2 regions of the Mesorhizobium sp. M8A.F.Ca.ET.181.01.1.1 genome follow, and region 1 is predicted to be linked to the other one. Evidence: predicted binding sites of a transcription regulator. Region 1 holds the regulator's gene; the other holds the start of a gene.
What was found. The regulator LexA, encoded in region 1, represses DNA repair genes until DNA is damaged. The targets are predictions, from matches to a motif close to TGTTCNNNNTGTGTTCNG.

Region 1 (4,887 bases):
CTGTCGCGGTCATGGTGCTGGCGGCGACCTGTGCATTCGTCTCGCGTTCCTGGCCGAAAACCCATCTGTGTTTCATGGCAGTGCTGTTGTGCGCGCTGGGCCTGCTCGCGGCGAAGGTCGAAACATGGCGAGCAGGAACCCGGATGCTGGGTTCGGAAATCTCGACTCAATTGACCGGCCGCGTGGTCTCGCTCGAGGAGATGGAGAGCGGCCGTATCCGGTTGACCATGGACGTGATTTCGACCGCCCGGCCGAAATTGCGCTATGCGCCGGAAAGGGTCCGGCTTTCGGCACGCAAGATACCGCCGGAAATGACCGCTGGCTCGCTTATCACAGGCTACGCCAAACTGCTGCCGCCGACCGGTCCGGTGCGGCCGGACAGCTACGACTTCTCCTTCGACAGCTATTTCGCAGGCATCGGCGGCAGCGGCTTCTTTCTCGGCAATCCAACGGTTGTCGCTACCGACGATGGTGAGATGTCGCTGCCAGCCCGTCTTTTTTCAAGCATCGAAAACGCCCGCGAAGCCATCGCCGACCACATCAGGGGCAGCATCGGCGGCGCCGAAGGCGAGATCGCGGCGGCGCTGATCGTCGGCGTGCGCGCCGGCATTCCCGATGAAATCAACGAAGCGATGCGGCGTACCGGCATCTATCACATCATTTCCATTTCGGGACTGCATATGGCGCTGGTCGCCGGCACCATCATGGGTCTGTTGCGCGGTGCCTTCGCGCTGTTTCCAGACTTTTCCGCGCGCCGGCCGGTGAAGAAATATGCGGCCGCCGCCGCACTTTTCTCGATCGCCGCCTATCTCGTCATTTCCGGTGTCGTCGTTGCGGCCGAACGCAGCTTCATCATGCTGGCGGTGATGCTGATTGCCGTCTTGTTCGATCGCGCGGCGCTCACCATGCGCAACCTGGCCATCTCGGCGATCGCCGTTATCCTGGTTTCCCCGCACGAGGTCGTCGGCCCGAGCTTCCAGATGTCGTTCGCGGCAACCGCGGCCCTTGTTGGCGCCTATGCCGGCTGGGCGGACCACCGCGCTGGTAAGACGAGGCCACCGTCGCCAAAGCGGTCACTACCCGGGTTCCTGACGCGAAAATTCCTGCTGGCGACAGGTGGATTGGCCATGACCTCCATCATTGCCGGCAGCGCGACGGCGCTGTTTGCCATCTGGCATTTCCAGCGCGTATCGCCGCTCAGCCTGTTCGCCAATCTGGCCGTCATGCCGATCGTGTCGGTGGTCGTCATGCCTTTTGCGGTCCTCAGTTCGCTGGCGATGCCCTTCGGCGCCGACGGCCCGTTTCTCTACGTGATGGGCAAAGGCCTGACAGCGATGATCGCCGTATCGTCATGGATATCGGAGCGCTCGCCAATCGATGGGGTAGGTCTGATCTCGCAGCAATCCGTGCTGCTGGTGGCCGTCGCGCTGGTCATCGCGACGATGGCGACGACCTGGCTGCGGCTCGCGGCACTGCCATTCGCACTTGCCGGTCTGTTGACTGTGTCGGACATACGCACGCCCGACGTGCTGATCTCGGAAGACGCACGGCTGGTCGCACTGCCGATCGGCAATGGCGAACTGGCCGTCAACCGGGAACGTCCGAACGAATTCGCGGCCGACAACTGGAAACGCGCTCTGGTCTCCGAAACAATCGTCAAACCGGAAATGTTCGACAAGGCGGACGGGCAATTCGATATTGCCGCTCCCACCGACCTGCCGCAGGGATCGCCGTTCTATTGCCGCGAAGGCCTTTGCCTTGCCAGGCACCCTTCCGGCGCGATCGTCGCCTATGTCGAGGATCGCAAGAACACCTGGAAAGCCTGCGCCTTCGCCGACCTGATCGTCGTCAATGACGCGACCGCCTATGACGCCTGCCACAATCCGCTGGTTGTCGTCGTCACGAAACGGCAGCTCGCCCGCAAGGGAAGTGCTGCCGTCTTCTTCGATCCCCAGTCGGCCACAACCCCGGCTGTGATCGAATTCGCTGTCGACGGACCATACCGGCCCTGGCACGAGCAGCGAAAATTCTCACGCGAGGCGAGGGGGCTGCCGCCCTATAAAAAGCCAGACAAGTCCGATGGCAAACCGGCTCAGTAGCGCCTGATCAGCCCGACCAGCTTGCCTTGTACCTTGACTCTGTCCGGCCCGAAAATACGCGTTTCGTAGGCTGGATTGGCGGCTTCGAGCGCGATCGAGGCGCCTTTACGGCGGAACCGCTTCAGCGTCGCTTCCTCCTCGTCGACCAGCGCCACGATGATTTCGCCCGGACTTGCCGTGTTCGCATTGCGGATGATGACCGTGTCGCCGTCGAAGATACCAGCCTCGATCATCGAGTCACCCTTGACCTCCAGCGCATAGTGCTCGCCGCCCATGATCATATCCGGCGGCACCGAGATCGAATGCGTCTGATGCTGGATGGCATCGATCGGCACACCGGCGGCGATACGGCCCATGACCGGGATGGACACGGCTGAAACCACATCGTCGTCATTGCCGGCCGCGGGCAGACGCGAAGGCGCCGTCGCCGGCTTGAGCTGGCGGCCAAGATTGTTTTGACCAAGGCTGCCCTGGATGACGCTGGGCGAAAATTTCTTTGCCGCGTTCAGGCCGGGCGCGATCGAATCCGGCAGCCGCAGCACCTCCAGCGCGCGCGCCCGATTGGGTAGCCGGCGAATGAAGCCGCGTTCCTCCAGCGCCGTGATCAGGCGATGAATCCCGGATTTGGAGGCAAGATCGAGCGCTTCCTTCATCTCGTCGAAGGAGGGCGGTATCCCGCTTTCCTTGAGCCGTTCGTGGATGAACATCAGCAGTTCATGTTGCTTGCGTGTCAGCATGGCGGCCCCCAAGGCATTGAACGAAGGTCTGAACCAGAATCGAAAAAACAAACCCAGAACAAACACTATCTGTTCCAGTTGTGTTCCGCAACCGTTTAAAGTTTAATGAATTTGTTAAGGCTGCGGATGTTTTTTGTCCGCTACGGCGGGCAGAAGCCGACCTTTTCCGCCATCGGCAGGCCCATTGAAATCGTTATGGTTAATGGCCTGTGGCCCATCCGCTCCCGAGTTTGGCGTCAGCCGTTCGGAAGGCTTTCCCCGGGCGGATTGTATAATTTATCGGTCCGTTATTCGCGGAACGAAACGAAACCAAAACGCCAACGACTGGCAGCTTCGGGGCAGCGATGGACCCAGGCGTCCGGCCCCACTCCGACCAACGCGTGCGAATAGGTGTCGCGGAAGCGCCGGAGTCATCCCGAACCAGCTTTCAAGCTGCCGGCGCGGGCGGCGTATTTGGTCGGGCCGCTGTCTTAGCTGTGGACATAGACGTGCAGGGTGTAGCCGATATGGGCCACCATAAGCGCCTTGGCCCGCTCGACGTCACGATCGAGTGCCGCTTCCATGATCGCGGTATGGTGTTCGATCGCAATCGCTTCGCGCAGCGCCTCCATCGCCTCTTCGTAGCCATCCTTGAGGCCGGCCGCGGCCCGCAATGTCGGCGCCAGACCAAGAAAGCGATGATGCCGGCGCAATTGATCCGAGATCGTCGAGCGGAAACGCAACAGCCAATCGCATGTGGCGGCGCTCAGCAGCGCCGCATGGAAAGCCTCGTGATTCTCGTCCCATTTGTCGACCGCCGCATCCGAGGGATCGTCGACCGCGGTTTTGCAACGGGAGAGCCGGTAGTGGGCGGTGACCACGGCATCTTCCCATTCCTTGCCGCCTTTCTCCATCGATTCGAGGAACAGGGGGATCTCGACCACCATCCTGGCGCGCGCCAGGTCCTCCAGTTCGGCCCGCGACACCCGAGCCACGGTAAAACCGCGATTGCTGATGGCGGTGACCAGGCGTTCGGCCTCGAGCCGCGACAAGGCTTCGCGCAATGGCGTCCAGCCGACTCCATAGGTGCCGCGCAGTGCACTCAGTTTGAGCGGGGCGCCGGGCATGAGGCGCGTGGTCAGGATATCGCGCCGCAACAGCTGATAGGCTGCCTCCGTCTTTGTGGAGCTCGTTTGATCCTGCATCGCGGTCCATCCGTCGTCTGGCAGGGAAAATTATATATGATGTAGGGGCATGGCAAGAATTATATATAATGTTTGACACAAGCCGGCGGACTGACCATGATCGTTTGCAGTAGCCGCGCTGCAAGCGGCGCTGATCAAATCTGGGAGGAAATGATGTTGAAGTCGAAATCCGCTTGGTTGTCGGGTTTGTTCATGGCTAGCGCGTTGATGGTGAGCGCCGGCAGTGCCGCCGCCGACCAGATACGCATCGGCATTGCCAATTTCGGCGAGCACCCCCAGCTCAATGCCGCCATAGCCGGCTTCAAGAAGGCGCTGACGGACAATGGCTTCGTCGAGGGCAAGGACGTCGTCTATACGGAAAGCCATACCAATTTCGATGCATCGCTGGTGCCGCAGATGATCGCCAAGCTGCAGGCGGAGCAGCCCAAGCTGATCTACACCATCACCACGCCGGTCTCGCAGATCGCCAAGAAGGCGCTCGCCGGTTCCGGCATTCCAATCGTCTTTGCCGCGGTCACCGATCCAGTGGCGGCCAAGCTGGTGCCGTCGTGGGATTCAGGTGACGAAGGCATGACCGGCGCCAGCGATCTGCAGGACGTCGCCGCGGTGATGGCCTTCACCAAGAAGCTGCTGCCGAACGCCAAGCGCTTCGGCGTGCCTTACAATCCGGGCGAGGCCAATGACGTTGCCTTGGTCGAAAAGATCAAGGCGGCGGCGCCCGCCGCTGGCTTCGAGGTGGTGGAGGTCGGCATCGACAACGTCAATGACATCCAGCAACGTATCGCTTCGCTCGCCGGCAAGGCCGACGTCATCTACGGCCCGGCCTCGAACCTGATCCAGCCGGCGATCGCCGCTGTCTCCGCCGCC
Region 2 (4,887 bases), on a different contig from region 1:
CATCGAAGTCGTCGGAAACGACTGCAGCTTTCAGGATGGCAATGCGCGCGCCCGCCGCCTGCAGGTGCGCATTGATGGCATCGCGCACCTTGTCGTCGGGCCACGCCTTGGCAAGGTCGACATGCGCCACCTGCGCGGTGGCGTGCACGCCGGCATCGGTGCGGCCGGCGGCGCGCAGCCGGACCGCCTCGCCGCAGAATTTCTCGATCGCCTGTTCGATCGCCTGCTGCACCGAAGGCTGATCGGCCTGGTGCTGCCAGCCGGCAAACAGGCTGCCGTCATATTCGATGTCGAGGCGAAAACGCGGCATGCCGGTCGGCTGTACGCTCTCGCCTAGGCGGCGAGAGCGGTGAAGGCGGAGGCGTAGACCAGCCTGCCGGCTTCGGGTGCGTCGCCCCAGGCCAGCGCCTGCAGCGCTTCGCCTTGGTATTCGCTATCGAACTTTTCAGCCCGGGCGTGGCTATAGCCGAAACGGCCGTAATAGCCCGGATCACCAAGCACAACGGCCAGTGTCTCGCCAGCGTCCTTGAGCCGGATATGGGCCTCGCGGATCAGCGCGCCGCCGATGCCGGAGCCGTGAAAAGACGGCTCCACCGCCAGCGGGGCAAGCGCCACGGCGGCAAAACTCTTGCCGCCGTTCTGCACGAACAGGCGCGAAAACAGGATGTGGCCAACGGCCTGCCCGTCTTCTTCCGCCACCAGTTCGACGACGGCATCACCGCCGGTCACCAGCGCGTCGACCAGTCCGGCCTCCGCCTGCTGGCCGAAAGCGTGTTCCTCGACGAGGCGGATGGCCTCGCGGTCCCGCGGCGTCGCCGCGCGTATCGACATCATGCTCATGAGAATTTCAGTCCTTTTTCGATCTTGGCTCCGCGCAGGAATTCCGACGCGGCGGCGGGCTTTCCGCCCGCACGTTGAACTTCGACCAGCCTGATCGCGCCTTTTCCGCAGGCGACCGTCAGCCGGTCATCGAGAATTCCTCCCGACTCGCCCAAATCTTCCGAAGGCGACAGGCCTTCGGACAGCGTCGAGCGAAGCAGTTTCAGCCGTTCCATGCGGCCGCCAAATTCAATTTCGGACCAGGCGCCGGGAAAGGGCGACAGGCCACGAATGTGATTGTGGACATCGGCCGCAGGCCGCGTCCAGTCCACGCGCGTCTCGGATTTATCGATTTTCCTGGCGTAAGTCACCCCTTCGGCCGCTTGCGCGGTAAATGTCAGGGCATTCCGTTCCAGCCGTGCCAGCGCTTCCACCATCAGGGCAGCGCCAACGCTCATCAATCGATCATGCAGATCGCCGGCTGTCATATCGGGGTCGATGGCGCATTTTTCAAGCAATGCCACCGGTCCGGTGTCCAGGCCCTCCTCCATGCGCATCACCATCATGCCGCTTTCCAGGTCTCCTGCCATGATGGCCCGCTGGATGGGGGCGGCGCCGCGCCAGCGCGGCAAAAGCGATGCATGGCCGTTGATGCAGCCGAGCCGGGGTGCCTCCAGAACCGCCCTGGGCAGAAGCAAACCATAGGCGACGACCACGGCGATATCGGCGCCAAGCGCTGTAAAGGCGGCCTGTTCGGTCTCGCCTTTCAACGATGCCGGCGTGCGCACCTCGATACCCAACCGCTCGGCCTCGCGCTGCACCGGCGACGGCGTCAGCTCGAGCCCGCGCCGGCCCGCGGCGCGCGGCGGCTGCGTGTAGACGGCGGCGACATCATGTCCCACTTCGGCAATGGCGCGCAGCGTCGGCACCGAAAACTCCGGCGTACCCATGAAGACGACACGAAGGGGCATTTCCCCTATCCCACCAGTTTGCCTGGCGCCTTGTCCTTGGCGAGCTTCCTGAACTTCTTCACCACCATGTCGCGCTTCAACTTGGAGATATGGTCGATGAACAGCACGCCGTTGAGGTGGTCGATCTCGTGCTGCAGGCAGGTCGCCATCAGGCCCTCGGCCTCCATCTCCTGCAGCGTGCCGTCGCGGTCGAGATATTTGACCCGCACGGAAGCCGGGCGCTCGACCTCGGCATAGTAATCCGGGATCGACAGGCAGCCTTCCTCGTAGACCGACCGCGCGTCGGCGCTTTCGAGAATCTCCGGGTTGATGAAGACGTGCGGCGCCGGCGTTTCGTCTTCCTTGGCAAGGTCGATCACCAGCATGCGCAGCGGTTCGCCGATCTGGATTGCCGCCAGCCCGATGCCGGGCGCGTCATACATGGTCGCCAGCATGTCGTCGGCCAGTTTGCGCAAGGGCGCGTCGACGCGCTCCACCGGCTTGGAAACCTGGCGCAGGATGGGGTCGGGAAGGATGATGAGCGGCTTGATCGGCATGGCGTTTCACCTAAGACCTCCAAGGAAAGGCGTCAACCGGTGCGCCTGAGCCTCGTTCACGTTTTGATCTGTGCCAGCCCGCCGAATCGGCTATGCTGTCCACATGAATGATCTCAGCACCATCTTTTCGGAGCCTGTCGTACGGCTCGGCGCCTCGACAATCACGCTGGGTCACGCGCTGGCCTTCGGCGCCTTGCTGTTTCTCGGCTTGTTCGTGGCGCTCGTCGTTGCGCTGTGGCGGTCGGCCAAGGCGCGCGCGGTCGCCGCCGCGGAGGCCGCCGACCATGCCCGCGACGCCGAGACACGCATGGCTGGTATTTTGCAGTCGCAGGCTGAGATGCAGGGCCGCATGGGGGCCATCGCCGAAGTGTTCGGCGCCCGGCAGGCCGAATTGACGCAATCGATCGGCCAGCGCCTCGACGCCATGACCGGCCGCATCGGCCAGACCATGACCGAGCAGACCAAATCCACGCATGAGAGCCTGGCGAAACTGCAGGAGCGGCTGGCGGTCATCGACACCGCGCAAGGCAACATCCAGTCGCTGGCCGGCCAGGTCGTGCAGCTGCAGGCGATCCTCTCCAACAAGCAGACCCGCGGCGCCTTCGGCCAGTCGCGCATGGAGGCGATCGTCGCCGACGGCCTGCCGCATGGGGCCTATGAATTCCAGGCGACGCTGTCGAACGGCAGCCGGCCGGACTGCCTGGTGAAAATGCCGAACGGCGCGCCGTCACTTGCCATCGACGCCAAATTTCCGCTGGAAGCATGGAATGCCATCCGCGCCGCCGACGGCGCCGACCTGCAGAAGGTCGCGGCCCAGGCCTTTCGCCGCGACATCGAGGTCCATGTTCGCGACATTTCGGAAAAATACCTGCTCCAGGGCGAGACGCAGGACACGGCCTTCATGTTCGTGCCGTCGGAATCGGTGTTCGCCGAAATCCATGAGAATTTCGAGGCGGTCGTGCAGAAGGCGCACCGCGCCCGCGTCATCATCGTCTCGCCTTCGCTGCTGATGCTGTCGATCCAGGTCATCCAGGCGATCCTGAGGGATGCCCGCATGCGCGAGCAGGCGCATCTGATCCAGGGTGAAGTCATCAGGCTGATGGAAGATGTCCAGCGTGTCGACGAGCGGGTGCGCAAATTGCAGGGCCATTTCGGCCAGTCGGCCAAGGATATCGAAGACATCCTCGTCTCGACCTCGAAAGTGACCAAGCGCGGCCAGAAGATCGAGGCGCTGGAGTTCGGAGAAGGCGAGGCCGACGTCCCACACGGCGGCGCCGCCAAGGCGGAAGCCGCACCGCGCGTGGCTGATTCCAAGACGGGGCAGTTGAGGCTGAGGGTCGTCGAAGATGGAGAGTAGTCGCTCGACGCCAGAGATTAGCGAAGCGTCTATCCCATCGTCATTCTAGGGCGGAGCAAGGAGCGGAGCGACGCGCGCAGACCCTAGAATTCATGCCGCGACCGCGGCGCGCCGCAACAGTGCAGAATTCCGTTCCACGGCATCCTTCGGCAAGGTCACGGCATGGATCCTCGGGTCAAGCCCGAGGATGACGAAGCGATGGGAGGCTTCGCTAATCGCAGAGGTCTTGTGGGAGCCTACTAACCCTACTGCTCCTCCACCGTCGTCATGCCCTCGAAGTCCGGAAGCCAGTGCAGCGCCGACCGGTGCCATTTCTGGTGTCTCGGGACCAGGTCCTGACGCTGCCGCGAGGTCCCGACCCTGATCCCATAGACCTTCGGACCGTCGCCGACCGATGTCGCATAAAGGTGCGAGCCGCAGTCGGCACAAAAAGCCTGGGCGCGCTTGGCGCCGCTCGCCACGGTCTTGATATAGATTTTCGGCGCGCCCCTGGTGATCCGGTAGTGATCCTGCGGCGCGGGAACGGTGACGCGAAAGGCCGTACCGGTCAGCTGTTGGCAATCGGTACAGTGGCAGATCGAGGTCTTTTCCGGGTCGACCTCCGCCTCGTAGGTGATGGCACCACAATGACAGCCGCCGTCTATCTTCATCGTCATTCCTCCAAAATCGATCGGCTGATCTTAGCGACGCGGGGATGCGAGGCAACGGCGCGGCGCTGGTCCAGAGGCCAGGGCATGGATCACGAAGAGGGTTTTCGGGATCATGCTCAACTTTCATCGGACGCGGATTCGATCACCTTACGCCGCTTTTCCCAGGTGCCCGTGGTCTGCGGCTTGACGAACAGCCGCGCGATCTCAGGCATTTCCTTCTTCAGCCGCGCCTCGATGCGTTCGACACAGGCCTCGATCTCCGGCGCCGCCAGATGGTCCTCGAATTCGATGCTCAGGGCGGCAACGATCTCTTCCGGTCCCATATGCACCGTCAGCACACCGTTCGCCCGCTGCACCGCCGGATCCTGCTGGACGATCGCCAGTACCTTCCTCTGCACCTCGGGTGAGGCCGGCTCGCCGATGAGCAGGCCCTTGCTTTCACGCGCCAGGAAGATTGCCGTCGCGCCGAGGATGAGCGCGATGCCGATCGAGGCGGCGCCGTCGAGTTCGGGCATCTCGAAAATCTCCGCCGCCAGGATGCCGGCAAAGGCGAC

Region 2: EN824_RS22490 (DNA recombination protein RmuC) is a predicted target of LexA. The motif match lies at 2,380-2,397, and genes of this name have one in related genera.

What each region holds. Positions count from the first base shown of each region.
Region 1 is NZ_SRTV01000001.1:1,366,316-1,371,202, forward strand. It holds gene EN824_RS06685 (ComEC/Rec2 family competence protein) at 1-2,099, shown strand, start outside; gene lexA (transcriptional repressor LexA) at 2,093-2,836, opposite strand; gene EN824_RS06695 (GntR family transcriptional regulator) at 3,307-4,020, opposite strand; gene EN824_RS06700 (ABC transporter substrate-binding protein) at 4,174-4,887, shown strand, end outside.
Region 2 is NZ_SRTV01000006.1:289,754-294,640, reverse strand. It holds gene truA (tRNA pseudouridine(38-40) synthase TruA) at 1-310, opposite strand, end outside; gene EN824_RS22505 (N-acetyltransferase) at 334-840, opposite strand; gene fmt (methionyl-tRNA formyltransferase) at 837-1,790, opposite strand; gene def (peptide deformylase) at 1,796-2,326, opposite strand; gene EN824_RS22490 (DNA recombination protein RmuC) at 2,430-3,683, shown strand; gene EN824_RS22485 (GFA family protein) at 3,929-4,333, opposite strand; gene EN824_RS22480 (cation diffusion facilitator family transporter) at 4,450-4,887, opposite strand, start outside.